One region of the Mesorhizobium sp. WSM4849 genome, then DNA from elsewhere that is predicted to be linked to it. Evidence: predicted binding sites of a transcription regulator. Region 1 holds the regulator's gene; each other region holds the start of a gene.
The links. Region 1 encodes LexA, which represses DNA repair genes until DNA is damaged. Its sites were predicted from a motif close to TGTTCNNNNTGTGTTCNG; they were not measured.
Positions count from the first base shown of each region.

Region 2: the regulator LexA is predicted to act here: its motif matches at 2,077-2,094, upstream of AC0L3L_RS09215 (sel1 repeat family protein).
Region 3: the regulator LexA is predicted to act here: its motif matches at 2,334-2,351, upstream of ruvC (crossover junction endodeoxyribonuclease RuvC).

Region 1 covers NZ_JBVVPW010000008.1:231,408-236,798, forward strand. Annotated here, with positions in the region: gene trpC (indole-3-glycerol phosphate synthase TrpC) at 1-695, shown strand, start outside; gene moaC (cyclic pyranopterin monophosphate synthase MoaC) at 762-1,256, shown strand; gene AC0L3L_RS11460 (molybdopterin molybdotransferase MoeA) at 1,259-2,464, shown strand; gene lexA (transcriptional repressor LexA) at 2,569-3,306, shown strand; gene AC0L3L_RS11470 (ComEC/Rec2 family competence protein) at 3,300-5,391, opposite strand, start outside.
Region 2 covers NZ_JBVVPW010000007.1:15,215-20,605, reverse strand. Annotated here, with positions in the region: gene AC0L3L_RS09235 (AMP nucleosidase) at 1-608, opposite strand, end outside; gene AC0L3L_RS09230 (hypothetical protein) at 740-934, opposite strand; gene AC0L3L_RS09225 (hypothetical protein) at 970-1,122, opposite strand; gene AC0L3L_RS09220 (DUF2147 domain-containing protein) at 1,435-1,779, opposite strand; gene AC0L3L_RS09215 (sel1 repeat family protein) at 2,252-2,518, shown strand; gene AC0L3L_RS09210 (branched-chain amino acid ABC transporter substrate-binding protein) at 2,913-4,034, shown strand; gene AC0L3L_RS09205 (acetyl/propionyl/methylcrotonyl-CoA carboxylase subunit alpha) at 4,151-5,391, opposite strand, start outside.
Region 3 covers NZ_JBVVPW010000015.1:57,757-63,147, forward strand. Annotated here, with positions in the region: gene ruvB (Holliday junction branch migration DNA helicase RuvB) at 71-1,108, opposite strand; gene ruvA (Holliday junction branch migration protein RuvA) at 1,152-1,772, opposite strand; gene ruvC (crossover junction endodeoxyribonuclease RuvC) at 1,783-2,292, opposite strand; gene rcdA (protease adaptor protein RcdA) at 2,625-3,155, opposite strand; gene AC0L3L_RS18545 (hypothetical protein) at 3,520-3,924, opposite strand; gene AC0L3L_RS18550 (DUF2269 family protein) at 4,272-4,823, shown strand; gene AC0L3L_RS18555 (sulfite exporter TauE/SafE family protein) at 4,979-5,391, opposite strand, start outside.

The sequences.
Region 1 (5,391 bases):
GCTTCGCGCTGATCGCCGAGATCAAGAAGGCGAGCCCGTCCAAGGGCCTGATCCGTGCCGATTTCGATCCGCCGGCACTGGCCAGGGCCTATGCGAAAGGTGGCGCCGCCTGCCTTTCGGTGCTGACCGACGCGCCGTCCTTCCAGGGTGCGCCTGAATTCCTCACCGATGCGCGCAACGCCGTGACATTGCCCGCTTTGCGCAAGGATTTTCTGTTCGAGCCTTATCAGGTGTTCGAAGCCCGTGCGTGGGGCGCTGACGCCATCCTGATCATCATGGCGAGCGTCGATGACGCCGTGGCCAGGGAACTCGAAACGACGGCGTTCGAACTCGGCATGGACGCGCTGGTCGAAGTGCATGACGAGGCTGAGACGGAACGCGCGCTGAAACTGTCATCGCGGCTGATCGGCATCAACAACCGCAATCTCCGGACGTTCGAAACCAGCATCGAGACCTCGGAGCGGCTCGCGACGATGATGCCGGCAGACCGCCTGCTGGTCAGCGAGAGCGGTATTTTCTCGCACGAAGACTGCCGCAGGCTGCAACGGAGCGACATCGGTACGTTCCTCGTCGGCGAGAGCCTGATGCGGCAACAGGACGTGGCCACTGCGACGCGCCTGCTTTTGACGGGCAATGCGCCCGCCATTGCATCGGCCCGAAAATCGGAATCGATTTTCGGAGAGCACGATGCATAGATTCAAAGTGTTAGAGCGTGCTTTGCGCGTCCAGACGGACGCACGTCGCGCTAAGGTGACCTGACGATGACGGCCGCCCTCACCCATCTTGGCGCGAAAGGGGAAGCCAATATGGTCGATGTCGGCGACAAGGCGGAGACGACGCGCACGGCAATCGCCGAAGGTCTTGTCTCGATGCGGCCCGAAACGCTGAAGATGATTCTCGACGGCGATGCCAAGAAGGGCGACGTGCTGGGCACGGCGCGCATCGCCGGCATCATGGCGGCCAAGAGGACGCATGAGCTGATCCCGCTCTGCCATCCGCTGCTGTTGACCAAGGTATCCATTGACATCGAACCGGACGCGACGCTGCCAGGCCTGAAGGTCACGGCGCTGGCCCGCGTCACCGGTAAGACCGGCGTCGAGATGGAAGCGCTGACCGCCGTCTCGGTCGCCTGCCTGACCATCTATGACATGGCCAAGGCGGTCGACCGCGCCATGGTGATCTCGGGCATCAGGCTGGCGGAAAAGACCGGCGGCAAATCCGGCGACTACAAGGCGGATGCCAAGGGGGCAGGCTAATAATGGCACTGCTTCCGGTCGCCGAGGCGCTCGAGCGCCTGCTTGAGGATGCTGCGCCCTTGCAGGCTGAAAGCGTCGCCCTGATGGACGCCGCCGACCGCGTGCTGGCGGAGCCGCTCCTGGCGCTCCGCACCCAGCCGCCGTTCAACGCGTCCGCCATGGACGGCTATGCCGTGCGGGCCGAGGATGTCGCGTCCGTGCCCGCAAGACTTTCGGTGATCGGCATCGCGCCGGCCGGACGCGGCTTTGCCGGAACAGTCGGCCCGGCGCAGGCCGTGCGCATCTTCACCGGCGCGCCGCTTCCTGCAGGCGCGGACACCATCGTCATCCAGGAGAATGTCCGCGACCTCGGCGGCGGCAGCATCGAAGTGACCGCGTCGACGGTTGAAGGCCGCAACATCCGCCGCCTCGGGCTCGATTTCTCGAAGGGCGACGTCCTGCTGGAGAAAGGCCGCCCGCTTGATCCGGCGGCATTGTCGCTGGCGGCGTCGGCCAACCACCCGCAGGTCAGCGTGGTGAAACGGCCGTTGGTCGCCATCATCGCCACCGGCGACGAATTGCTGCCGCCGGGCAGCGACCTTGGCCCCGACCAGATCATCTCGTCCAATGCCTATGGCGTCGCCGCCGCGGCCCGCTCGGTCGGCGCCAGCGCGCTCGATCTCGGCATCGCCCCCGACCGCAAGGAGGCGATCGCCACGCTGGTGAAACAAGCGGTCGACGCAGGCGCCGACGTCATCGTCACGCTGGGCGGCGCCTCGGTCGGCGACCATGACCTGGTCCATGACGTGCTGACCGGTGAAGGCATGACGCTCGATTTCTGGAAAATCGCCATGCGGCCCGGCAAGCCGCTGATGTTCGGGCGGCTGGGCGACATCCGCTGCATCGGCCTGCCTGGCAATCCGGTGGCGAGCCTGGTCTGCACGCAGCTCTTTCTGACGCCGATGCTTGCGCGGCTCGGCGGCCGCGCCTTCCGGCAGGACATGCGTCAGGCGCGGCTCGGCGCCGCCATGCCGGCCAACGATCTCAGGCAGGACTATGTACGCGCCGTGGTGAGCGAAGAAGCCGGCACGCTGCTGGCGACCCCGTTCGGCATCCAGGATTCCTCGATGCTCAAAATGCTGGCCGACGCCAACGGGCTGATCGTGCGCGAGCCGTTCGCTCCCCCAGCCGCGACGGGCGCCGCGTGCAGCGTGCTGATGCTACGCTGAACAAAACGTCAACACATTCATTAAATTTTAAACGGTTGCGGAACACAACTGGAACAGATAGTGTTTGTTCTGGGTTTGTTTTTCTGATTCTGTTGGGGGTCGCGATGCTGACACGCAAACAACATGAACTGCTGATGTTCATCCACGAGCGGCTGAAGGAAAGCGGCATTCCGCCCTCGTTCGACGAGATGAAGGAAGCGCTCGACCTCGCCTCGAAGTCGGGGATCCATCGGCTGATCACTGCACTGGAGGAGCGCGGTTTCATTCGCCGCCTGCCCAACCGCGCCCGCGCGCTGGAGGTGCTGCGCCTGCCCGATTCGATCGCGCCCGGCCTCAATGCGGCGCGCAAATTCTCGCCAAGCGTCATTCAGGGCAGCCTTGGGCAGGGCAGCCTCGGACGACAGATCAAGCCGGCGCCTTCGCGCATGCCTGCGGCCGGCAATGACGACGACGTCGTTGCCACCATCTCCATACCGGTGATGGGCCGCATCGCTGCCGGTGTGCCGATCGACGCCATCCAGCACCAGACGCATTCGATCTCGGTACCACCGGACATGATCACCGGCGGCACGCACTACGCGCTGGAGGTCAAGGGTGACTCGATGATCGAGGCCGGCATTTTCGACGGCGACACGGTCATCATCCGCAACGCCGACACCGCCCAGCCTGGCGAGATCATCGTCGCCTTGGTCGACGACGAGGAAGCGACGCTGAAGCGGTTCCGCCGCAAAGGTGCCTCGATCGCACTGGAAGCCGCCAATCCGGCCTATGAGACGCGCATCTTCGGGCCGGACAGGGTCAAGGTGCAAGGCAAGCTCGTCGGACTGATCCGGCGTTACTGAACGGCAGGCTTTTTGGGTTTCTCGGCCCTGCGGTATGGCGGCAGGCCCCTCGCCTCGCGCGAAAATCTCCGCTGCTCATGCCAAGGCCTATAGGGCTGTCTGACGGCAAAACGGATTTCTGCGCGCGTCGTCGCAGATAGCGGATCGAAAAAGACGGCGGCACTGCCCATGCGAGCGAGCTGCCGTTTGGTGACGACGAGAACCAGCGGATTGCGGCAGGGATTATAATAGGCTGTGGCATCATCGATGACGATCAAATCCGCAAAGGCACAGGCTGGCGGTGCGGTTTTGCGGTCGTCGGCGAGCGCGATGATCGCGCCGGACTGGTGCCGGGCGAGGCACAGGCCGGCAGTGCAGTAGAAGGGCGCTCCCGGCGGCAGGTCGGCCGGGTCGACGATGTCGAACCGCACGTCTCCTTTTTCGAATGTCTCCGGCTCGACAATGGTCGCTGAAACCAGCGCATGTTTCCAGTTGTCGGTGGTGAATTCGTTCGAGCGCACCCGGTTGACGGCAAGTTCGCCGCCGCCGATCGGCAGCGCCACCAGATGCGCATCTTCCGAAATCAGCACGTCGGGGGTGCGCGTCTCGGAAATCGTCAGCAGGCCGGCGAGCGCAAAGGGAAGTGCCGCAAGCCGCAACCATGTCGTTGCCATCGTGGCGATGACTAGGGCGGCCGTCACCAGCAGAACCGACTGCAACGAGATCAGCCCGACGGCATCGACCGGCGACCGCTCGGAGATCCATCCCGATATTGCAATCATGGCCGTCAGCCCCTTGCCCATCATGTATAGGAAAGGGCCGTCGAAGCCGAACGGCATTGCCAAGGCGCTGACGACGGCCAGGAACATGACGACCGTGACGATCGGCATGACGGCCAGATTGGCGAACAGGCTGAGCGGCGAGACGCGCTGGAAGTGCCAGATGGCGAAGAGTGCGGTGGCGCTGCCGGCAATGATGGAGGTCATTGCGATGGTACCTGTCCCAGCGGCAAGTTTTCGCGTGACGAAAGCGATCGTTGACCGTCGCTGTGGCGGCGCGGTGGCCTTGTCGGCACGATAGTCGGACCAGCCGGCATAGGCGCCCACGAGAGCAGCGGTCGCGGCGAAGGACATCTGGAAGCTTGGGCCGACCACCTCGTGCGGCGACACGACGATGACGGCGATGGCCGAAATCGCCAGATTGCGCAAGGTGAGTGCCGCCCGGTCGAACAGCACGGCGACAAGCATTACCGCCAGCATGATAAAGCTGCGTTCAGCCGCGACCACGATACCGGAAAAAATCAGATAGGCAGCGATGGAAACGAGTGCGGCAGCAGCCGCATATTTTTTGACCGGCCGGCGCGACGAAAAATCGGGAACCAGCGCAAAGGCGCCGCGCAGCAATCCCATGATGGTGCCGGCGACAAGCGCCATGTGCAGGCCGGAAATCGAGATGATGTGGTAGATGCCGGTGCGCCGCATCGATTCGTTTATCTCTTCGGGAATGCCGGCACGCACGCCGACGATCAGCGCGGCGGCAATCTCCCCCTCGGCGCCACCGATGCTGTCCCTGATATGGTCGGCGATGGTTTCACGCGCCTTTTCGATCGAGGAAGAAATGCGCGCGGCGAACGGTGCATCTTCGGAAACGACGATCTTCGGATTGCCGAGGAAAAAGCCACTGGCACCGATACCGGCGAAATAGCTGTCGAAGGAGAAGTCATAACTGTCCGGCCTAACCGGGCCAGTCGGAGGCAGAAGCCTCACATAGCCGGTTGCCACCGAGCCTGCGGTCATCTCAGCGGGAATTTTGCGTGCCGAAACCCTGACACGTTCCGGCGCATAACGCAGTGTCGGCCGGGCGGTCGTCATCACGTCGATGGTCAGCCTGATCCGGCCGTTCGCCATCTGATCGAGCCTAACGACACGGCCGGTGAGCTGGGTCTGGATTTCCGAGCCGAGCATCTGCGTTGCCACGCGCCAGGTTTCAACCTTGGCGGCGAGTAGCCCGAGTGCGCACAGCAGCGCTGCCATGAAGCACAGATGCGTTTTGCGCCATGAGCGTGTCACCGCCGCACACAATGCCGTGAGGACCACGACGGCAATG
Region 2 (5,391 bases), on a different contig from region 1:
ACGAAATTCTGGAAATGCTGCGGACTGGTCGCCGTGTAGTGCGACATCCGGTGCAGCGAGTAGTCGATGCGTTGCGCCGTGAACGCCGCCAGCGGCCTGGCTTCGCCTAACGCCACTTCGAACGTGCCGTTGGCGATCTGGTCGTCGGTGCCGTCGAGGTCCGGCACGTCGAACAGGTCACGAATCGGCCGCCTGATGCGCTCGGCTGCCGCGCCGTCGACATGGGAGCCTTCCAGGAACGCGAAATGCAGCGGGATGGGCGTCGTTGATTCCGAAACCGTGACCGGAACGCCGTGATTGCGCATGATCAGGCCAAGCTGTTCGGTAAGATAGCGTTCGAAAAGGGCAGGCTGGGTTATGGTGGTCGAGAAATGCCCAGGTGTCGGCATGTGGCCGTAAGCCTGCCGCGAGTCGATCTGGGTGAATGAAGTCGTGGTGACGCCGACCTCGGGATAGAAGGCCCGGTAGCGCTTGTTGTTGTCGCCGCCTGCGGCGAGCGCCGTAAATGAATCGCGCAGGAATTTGGTGTTGCGATCGTAGAGGACCTGCAAGGCCGCGACGGCCTTTCCTGCATCATTAAAGCTTTGCCGACCAAACGGCTCCGGCATCACGACTGAGTCTATGGCTTGGGGATAGATTCGCTTTTCCATGACCCAATATAGAGGCTTGGCCATGCGGTTGGGAGGGGCCAAAGGGTCGTTTTTTGTTTTTGGATAGTTTCGATGAAGGCCGATTGCGCCTAGCCGCGCCGCAGGCTGACCAACAGCACAAAGCCGACGCCGGTCTTCTTCAACGCCGGCGCTTCGATCGTCGAGCCGGCATCGGCGCGCATCGAGGGCACGGCCAGAACCGGCGCTGCAAGAACCATCAGGATGAGCGTCGCCCGCGGCACAAGCCGAAGGGTCTTGAGGGCGTTGGCGATGATGCGGTTCATGGTGTGTTGCTTCTCTCTAAGGGTTTCTGTCGGCGTCAATGGCGAAGGTGGCTCGGGCAACCGAACCGGCAGGAATTGGCCTGGTCCCAGGAGCGGGCTGGGCGGCCGGCCTCGGCAACGAGGATGGCGAACGACATGCCGAACAGGCTCATCAGCAGGCAGACGATGGTGAAGCGGCGGGCGAACATTGCGTGGTGTCTCCTTCAACACGCATGAGAATGCCCTTATGCAACTGAACCGGTTCTGATGCCGGCGTTCATCTGCGGTTCAAATTTATCGACGGAGGGTCGAGTGCCCGCCGCCACCGCGCCGTCGCCGGCCACGAGCGCCGCCGCAGTCTTGCTACCGACATCCAATCTTGCTGCCGACAAGGGCGGGTAAAATTGCTATTAGGGCGCTGAAGGCACGGCCCGCACGATTGATCCGTTGTCCCAAGCAGACGGCGCAAACAAAAAAGGGGCCTTCGCGGCCCCGTTTTCAATTTGTGGCAGCGGAAACGATTAGAGCTTGTGCCAGGTCTGGCTCCTGCAGATCAGCCCGCCGAGCACGCAGCCGCTCATCTTGAGCGAAGCGCCCGAGACCGAGGCCTTGCCCGAATAGGTCTTGTCGGTCTCCGGGTCGGTTATGGTCCCCGTATATTTGTTGGCGCCGGACACCTTGAACGAACCGATGCGCTTGCCGGCAAACTTGCCTGATTTGAGCGTGATCGAAAATGCACCGCCGCCGCTTGAGATGGCGGCAGTCGAACCAGCTTGCGTTTTCCAGTTGCCTTCGATCGGATCGGCCCAAGCCGCGCCGGCCATGATCAAGGTGGCCGCAAGGGCCATGCTGATTTTGCGAAACATGTTTCTCCTCCCTCTGGGCATCCGGCCGGGTGTTCCGCCCCGCCTGTCTGCCTTTTACGCAAACGTAAGCTAATTCACCTCCCGACAAAACAAAAGCGGTGCCGCTGCGGAAGACTTCAGGATTTCCTGGCCGCACGAAGCGGTCTCGTCGGTGGGAAATGAAAAGTTCGCAACTCCGTCTTTGTCTCCCGTGGTTAGCGGAGTCTTGATCTTCGCCTCGCAAATTTTCGTCAAATTTAGTGCAAACCGGCGCAATTGCTGGCTTTGCATCCTTAACGAATTCTCGCGTTTACCTCTTGTTTTAGCTTTGTTTTCCTCAAATTAAGCACGCCACTTAACCGCGGATTCAAGCCTCCGGTTCATTCTCGAAAGCATCGAAAGAGCGGCCACCCCCAAGGGTTATCAACAGACACCAAGGGACAGAACGAGGCAGCTCTCGGGAGCCTGACAGGGGCTAGAACAGGGGATTGAAATGGCACGTTTTGAAATGCCTGAAGCCGGCTTCGGCGCCATGGGGGCAACTGCCCAGGCCGACATTCTTTTCGAACTGGGCATGATGTATGCGACCGGCCGCGATTGCGAGACCGATGTCGTCGCCGCCCACAAATGGTTCAACATCGCTGCGATCAAGGGCTCGGTCCGCGCCGCGGAACTGCGCTCGGAATTGTCGGTCGCCATGTCGAAGGTCGAGATCGCCAGGGCGCTGCGCGAAGCCCGCGAATGGATGACGATGCACTAAGCTGGCCCTGAACTCATCAGGCACCGAGATGATCGATAGGGACGCTTCAGGTCAACGCCGCGCAAGACGGCAGGACCTGCAGGAACAAGGCCGCGCAAGACGGTCGTACCAACAATGACAAGAACGCGGCAGGCCGGATACGGCCAAGCTGCGCGACGGACGGGGAAGGCGAGCGGTTTTCGGACGCGGGAGCGCTTGGGATCGTTCGATCGACAAAAGCCGCGACCGGCCGGAACAAGGCCGGCGTGGTTTTTGTGTTCAGGCCTCAGGTTGCAGGCCCAATCGAGTGCCGCCGATGCGCCTAGACAGGCCTAGCGAAGGGTGAGATTCTCCCGGCCACTCTGGAAGAGGCGCGGCCGGGACGGCCGCGCGAGAGTGGAGGAGTTGTATCACCATGAAAAAGTTGGGTATTTTGAGCGCGGCCGTAATAGGCCTGGTGATGAGCGCGCCGATTGCCTTCGCCGAAGACATCACCTTTTCGGTGGTCGGACCGATGACCGGACAGCTTGCCACCATCGGCGACCAGTTCAAGCAGGGCGCGCAAGCCGCCGCCGACGCGATCAACGCCGCTGGAGGTGTCGAAGGCCGCCAGATCAAGCTCGACGTCCAGGATGACCAGTGCGATCCGAAGCAGGCGGTTTCGGTCGCCAACCGCATCGTCGCCAACGGGGTCAAGTTCATCGATGGCCATGCCTGCTCGGGCTCGAGCATCCCGGCCTCGGCCGTGTATGCCGAAGCCGGTGCGCTGATGATGAGTCCGGCTTCGTCGAACCCAGAGCTGACGGACGCGGCGGCGAAAGCCGGCTGGCCGACGATCATGCGCCTTTATACGCGCGACGATGCGCAGGGCGCCTTCATCGGTCCATGGATCGCCAAGAAATATGCCGGCAAGAAGGTCGTCATCATGCATGACAAGAGCGCCTATGGGCAGGGCGTGGCCGATGCCGTCAAGGCGACGATGAACCAGAACGGTCTCAAAGAGATCCTCTACGAGGGCATCAACGCCGGCGAAAAGGACTACTCGGCGCTTGTCACCAAGCTCAAGGAACTGAAGGCTGATGTGGTCTATTTCGGCGGCTACCACCCCGAGGCCGGCCTCATCCTGCGCCAGTCGGCGGAACAGAACCTCAAGTTCCAGCTGATCATGCCGGACTCGATCGCCACCCCGGAATTCTGGCAGGTTGCTGGCCCGGCCGGCGAAGGCACCATGTTCGTCTTCCCGTCGGATCCGCGGGCCAAGCCCGAAGCCAAGGAAGCCATCGAAAAGATCAAGGCGGGCGGCTTCGTGCCCGAGGGCTTTACGCTGTTCTCCTATGCCGTGATCCAGGCCTTTGCCGAGGGTATCAAGCGCGCCGGCAGCGACGACCCGGCCAAGGTTGCCGAAGCGTTGAAGAACGGCGAGCCGATCAGCACCGTCGTCGGCCCTGTCACTTTCGATGAAAAGGGCGACCTCAAGAACGTCAGCTACGACATCAACCAGTGGCACGACGGCAAATACGCGCCGATCCAGCCGTAACAATTGGCGTCGCTTGCGGTAAAACGGAAATGGCCGCGTCAGACCGGCCATTTTCATTTGGGCATGCGTTTGTGGCGCGTGTCTTCAACGTCACCTTATGAATGGGGGAACAGCGGTCAGCCGTGGGCTTCCTCGGCAAAACGCACCAGCACGGTCCCGTCGGTGACCTGCGCGCCTTCCGCTGCGATTTCGGCGATCGTGCCGTCATGGGTGGCGGAAATCGTGTGTTCCATCTTCATCGCTTCCAGGATCAACAGCGGCTGGCCCTTGATGACGGCCTCGCCCTTGGCTGCACGCACCAGCTTGACCAGACCCGGCATCGGCGCCCGCAGGCTGTCAGAACCGGCGGCGATTTCGTCGGCCCTTGCCAACGGGTCCGGCACCGCGAAGCTGTAGCCGACGGCGCCCGAAAAGACAGTGACATGGCCCGGCCAGCGGGCAAGGCGAGAGCCAGCGCGCAGATCAAGCGCGCTGTTATTGTTATAAGGTGCGTCCAGTGCCACTTGGAAGCGCCCGTCCGGCGGCAGTACCGACACTAGCGCGACAATCTCGTCCTCGCCGTAGCGCAGTCGCGTGCGCCGCGGAACAGTGTGGAAATGCGCATAGCCGGCAAGCGACGACCATGGATCGTCGGACGGCGCCTGAGCCCCGGCGCCGGACGCCGCAAATGCGGCTGCGGCGACGATCTCGCTGCTCGGCGGCGGCACTGCGGTCAGCGCTTGCTGATGCCTGCCGATCAGGCCGGTATCGACATCACCTGCCGAAAAATCCGCGTCAGCGGCAAGAGCGGCGAGAAAGGCGGTGTTGACGGTCGAGCCGGCGATCTCGGTCTGCGAAAGGGCCATGCTCAGCGCTTCGAGCGCCGCCTGCCTGCCCTTGCCGTGGACGATCAGCTTGGCGATCATTGGATCGTAGAAGGGCGAGATGGCATCGCCGGCCCGCACGCCGGTCTCGATCCGCATGCTGGCGCCCTCGGGCGCAGTATCCGGAAATTTCAGGTGATGCAGCGTGCCCGTCGCCGGCAAAAAACCCTTTGCCGCGTCCTCGGCATAAATGCGCGCTTCGAAGGCATGGCCGGAGAGCGTGGTCTCGCTCTGCGTCTTCGGCAGTTTTTCGCCGGACGCCACCCGCAACTGCCACTCGACCAGATCGGTACCGGTAACCATTTCGGTGACCGGGTGCTCGACTTGCAGGCGGGTGTTCATTTCCATGAACCAGAAGCGGTCGGCCTTCAGCCCTTGCGAGGCATCGACGATGAACTCGATCGTGCCGGCGCCGGAATAATTGATCGCCTTGGCGGCCTTCACCGCCGCCTCCGTCATCGCTTTGCGCAATGCTGGCGTCATGCCGGGGGCGG
Region 3 (5,391 bases), on a different contig from region 1:
TGTCAATCATCACCTTGGATCCGACGAAGACACAGAAGCATTCGCGACTGAGAGGCGCCTGCAGACTTCGTCATTCCTCCTGGAACAGGCTGATCTGCTGCTGCGCCAGATCCTTCGGCGCGTCGAGTCCGAGATGCCGCCAGGCATTGGCAGTCAGCACGCGGCCGCGCGGCGTGCGCTGAATAAAACCCTGCTGGATCAGATAGGGCTCTATGATGTCCTCGATGGCGTCGCGCGGCTCGGAAAGCCCTGCCGCGATGGTCTCGATGCCGACCGGCCCGCCGCCAAAATTCCGCGCGATCATCGAGAGGTAGCGGCGGTCGAGCGCGTCGAGGCCGAGCGCGTCGACCTCGAGCCGCGTCAGCGCCTCGTCGGCGATCTGGCGATCGACATGACCGTCGCCGGCGACTGATGCAAAATCACGCACGCGGCGCAAAAGGCGGCCGGCGATGCGCGGTGTCCCACGTGCGCGTCGCGCGATCTCCAGCGCGCCATCGTCGCCGAGCGGCATCGCAAGGATGCGGGCGCCGCGCCGCACGATCTGCTCCAGTTCCTCGACGGAGTAGAAATTGAGGCGGACTGGAATGCCGAAGCGGTCGCGCAGCGGATTGGTCAAAAGGCCGAGCCGGGTGGTAGCGGCGACGAGGGTGAAGCGGGCAAGATCGATCTTGACCGAGCGCGCCGCCGGCCCTTCGCCGATGATCAGGTCGAGCTGGAAATCCTCCATCGCCGGATAGAGAATTTCCTCGACCGCCGGGTTGAGCCGGTGGATCTCGTCGATGAACAGCACGTCGCGGTCTTCGAGATTGGTGAGCAGCGCTGCGAGATCGCCGGCCTTGGCGATGACCGGACCGGAGGTCGAGCGGAAATTGACACCGAGCTCACGCGCCATGATCTGCGCCAGCGTCGTCTTGCCGAGGCCGGGCGGCCCGACGAACAGCACGTGGTCAAGCGCCTCGCTGCGGCCCTTGGCAGCCTCGATGAACACTTTGAGATTGGCCCGCACCGCCGCTTGGCCGACGAAGTCGCCGAGCGTCTGCGGCCGCAAGGTCTGCTCGGCATCCTCGCCGCGCTTGTCGGGAGCAATGAGGCGTGGCGAAAGGCTCATGCGGCCTTCCTTGCACAGGGCAGGCAACGGGACAAGCGCAGACTCACCGCGCCAGCTCCTTCAGCCCGAAGCGGATCAGCTTCGAAGCATCCGCATCCTCGCCGGCGCTCTTCAGCGCCGCCGCCACCGCATTGGCGGCGGTATCGCGCGAATAGCCGAGATTGACCAGCGCCGAGACGGCGTCGGTGATCGGCGCCGGCGCGACGCCATCGCCGAGTTCCTGCTTCAGGCCGATGGTGCCGGAGGCAGTGCCCGCATAGGCTGGCGCCTTGTTCTTCAGTTCGGTGACGATGCGCTCGGCCACCTTTTTGCCGACGCCGGGCGCGCGACTGACCATGGCAATATCACGTAGCGCGATGGCATTGGCGAGATCGGCCGGCGCCAGCGTCGACAGAATGGCCAGTGCCACCTTGGCGCCGACGCCCTGCACATTGCTCATCAACAGCCGGAACCACTCGCGCTCCAGCACCGACTGGAAACCGTAGAGCCGCAGCATATCCTCGCGCACATAGGTCTCGATGAACAGCACCACCGCCTCGCCGGGTGCCGGCAAAGCGGCAAGCGTGCGCGCCGAGCAGTGGGCGACATAGCCGACGCCGTGCACATCGACGATGCAGAAATCCTCGTCGACCTCGTCCAGCGTGCCTTTGAGCTTGCCGATCATGTGTGGTCCCTCATGCCAGCGCCGCCATCCTGTAGACAACACTCTGCCGGTGATGCGCGTGGCAGATGGCAATGGCCAGCGCGTCGGCGGCATCGTCGGTGTCGAACGTCGCCTTCGGCATCAGCACCTTGACCATCATGTGGATCTGCTTCTTGTCGCCATGGCCGACGCCGATCACCGCCTTCTTGACGGCGTTGGGCGCATATTCGGCAACGACCAGACCGGCCAGCGCCGGCACCAGCATGGCGATGCCGCGCGCCTGGCCAAGCTTCAGCGTCGCCGCCGCATCCTTGTTGACGAAGGTCTGCTCGACCGCCGCCTCGTGCGGCATGGCGGTATGCAGGATCTCGGCAAGCCCGTCATGCAACTGGCAAAGCCGTATCGCCAGCGCCGCCTTGTCGTCGGAACGGACGGTTCCGGAGGCGACGAAGCGCAGCGAATTGCCGAGGCTCTCGACGATGCCCCAGCCGGTGCGCCTCAGCCCCGGATCGATGCCGATAATGCGAATCGTTTCCCCCATCCGCCAAGTCTACCCTTGGCGGACAGCGATGCCAGCGAAATGTGAACAAACCAGAAACAGGCTCCGCTGCTTGCAGGATGAGCCAAAGAGACTGTTTCGAAAGTCGCTCCGGCGAGTCATATGGTGGTGGTTTCGAGAACGGAGCGGAGCGGACATTTGGGTCCATGAGCCCACGCATGACCCCGAAAATCGGAACCGATTTTCGGAAAGGATCATGCGCAAAAATCAAAGTGCTACAGCGTCCTTTGCGCGTCCAAGAGGACGCGCGGCGCTGTAGGTAAGCGCAGAAAACGCCATCAGATGCCGCCAGAGTAGAGTTTCCAAACGGTCTCTCAGCCGCGGGCGAAAGCCGTGTTCAGCAACGTGATCTGATCGGAAACCGGATTGACGCGGCGGCCGGATGGCGACACGTCGGCCACGGCGCCGCCGTAGATCTCCTCGTCCATGCGACGCACCAGCGCCTGCAGGCGCAGCGAGCGGTCGATGAGGTCAAGAAAATCCTTGGGCAGTTCGACCCAGCCTGCGGCATCGGTGTTGGCGGAAGCGGTGTCGAGGCGCACCTTGGATTTTTCGGAAGCAACCTGATCGCGGGTCATCTCGCCGGAATTCGCCGCGCGCTGCAATAGCAGCCAAGAGGCGACCTGCATCAGCCTCGTGGTCAGTCGCATCGATTCGGCCGCATAGAGCGTCGCCGCCAGCCTGGACAGTTTCTTCGCCTCCGCCCGGCCCTTGCCGTCCAGATATTCGGCCGCCTGCTCGACCAGGCCCATCCCTTCCTGGTAGAGCGGCTTGAAGGATTGGGAGAAAACCCGGCGCTCCGCCAGCTTGATGGTTTTCGCGCTTCCCTTCGAAGGATCGTTCATCGATACGCCCTGCACTTGCCTTACAGCCGGCCGAATCGGCGTCATCGCCGTCACGCCCTGCACCCTATATGACCGAGGCTTGAAAATGCGCTTCGCCGCCGGCGAAGGCAAGCACATGTTTAACAAACGGTTAACGGCGGCGCAGGCACCGGGGCAATCCGGATCGCGGACAAAAAAAGAGCCGCGGATAAGGCGGCTCTCAGGAGTTTAACAGGGAGGCGTCAAACAAAGTGGCTCCAACCACTCGGTAAGAATCCAGATCACTGGATGCACATAGTAAACGCCTGTAAAGCTTAATGAAGCCTTAACGGCGCGGATATTTTTTGAACAAGCGTCGCCCGCCTGTGCCGTAACAGCACAATATTCAGGCCTTTTGGGCCTCAAGAAGCCGCTCGGCTTTCCACACCACCGGCAGCGCGATATAGGCGAACAGGAGCAGTCCGGCGTAAAACCCCATCGAGGATATTGCCACCAGCGGCTCGATCGCCGGGTTGCCGGCAAGCATGATGTAAAGGCCGATCAACAGGCCGATGCCACTGATTGCCGTCAACCAGAAATGGACCGTGGCGAGCGTCTTTTGCCCGATTGCCGGAAACAAATGGTAGAAGAAGGCAAACACCGCCGACATCAGCCATCCGGCCACCATGACGTGGGCGTGGGTCGGCATCTGCGCATGGTCTTTGCTGATCGCCATCTCAAGGCCGAGCGCCATCCCGAACAGCGCGTAGACGACGGCCAGCGTGAAGAAATTTCGTGCTACCTTTTGCATAGTATCCCCCGATTTGCCTTTTCCCGTCATGGGAATGGGTTGAGTTCAGGCGGTCGCCCCGCCGCCGGGTCCCGGCATCGGCGCATTAGCATCGGCAATGTTTCTGGACGATGTCGCATCGCGCCCGACCCTTTCCCGGCGCTGCCAGAATAGCAGGAAACGGCGCGATGCGCTTGCGCAATCGTTGAATGATGCCGTTACGGCCGTGTCTCATCGGACGCCGAAACAAAGCCGCCGCCCACACGACATCGTTCCGAAACAGGCGCCGCGCTAAACGCCCGCTCCTCGCAGCGAGACGGAGCAAATGTGCGCCGCTCGCAATCGTCAAAACATCCAAGGAGGCAACGATGGATTGGTACTCGATCGTCAAATTTCTGCATGTCGTCTCGGCGATCCTCTGGGTCGGCGGCGGCTTCACACTGATGGTGCTTGCGGTGCGTGCCGATCGCGCCGGAAACATCGAAGGCATGCTGCAGGCCATGCGCGCCACTGGCGAGCTGGGCAACAGGCTCTTCGCGCCGATGTCGATGCTGACGCTCGCCTTCGGCCTCATCATGTGCGGGTTTTGGGTCGGCTTCTCCGACCTGTGGATCCTGATCGGCCTTGCCGGCTACGCGACGACTTTCTGCATCGGCATGTTCATCTTCAAGCCGACCGCCGACCGCATGGCGGGGGTGATCGCCAAGGACGGCGTCACACCGGCGGCCCTCGCCCAGGGCCAGCGCATCCTCAACGCTGCACGCATCGACTATTCGGTGATGCTGGTGATCATCGCCGACATGGTGCTGAAGCCGACCCTGAACGATGTCACCATCCTGGGCTGTATGGCGCTGGTCCTGACCACCGGAATTGCTCTCGCCCTCGGCGGAACGCGTCGGTTGGTGCCGAGCGCCGCCTGAAATCTGGCGTGACGCTGACGGCGGCTCAGCTGCCGGCAGCTTGCTGGCAATCTAATGCATGTCGCGCAAAAAGTGTGCAGCGGTTTTGCGATAACGACATGCATAAAACAACAACCTAAAGCGCGTCGCATGAGGCCGGTCAAACGCGACGCGCTTTAGAGAAGGCCGGCAATCCCGTCCCATAGAAGCTTGACTGCGACGACCGCCACGGTTGCGTAGGTGAAGGGGTAGAACAGTTCCGGCCGCATCCGCCGGACCAGCCAGGCGCCGGCGATGGTCGAAAGCGGCGCCAGCGGTACCAGAACCGCCGACGCGGTCAGGTTGGTGGTGTCGAACTGTCCCAGCGCAAAATAGGGGATGAGCTTCAATGCGTTGGTGGCGGCAAAGAAGATTGCGGCGGTGCCCGACAGCACTTTCGGATCGAGCCGGATCGGCAGCGCATAGACCTGAAAGGGCGGGCCGCCGACATGGGCGACGAAGCTGGTGAAACCGGCGACCGTCCCCCAGAAGACGGCAGCCGCGCGGTTGGGTTCGGCCGAGTGGCCCGCACCGTGCCGCACCTGTAGAT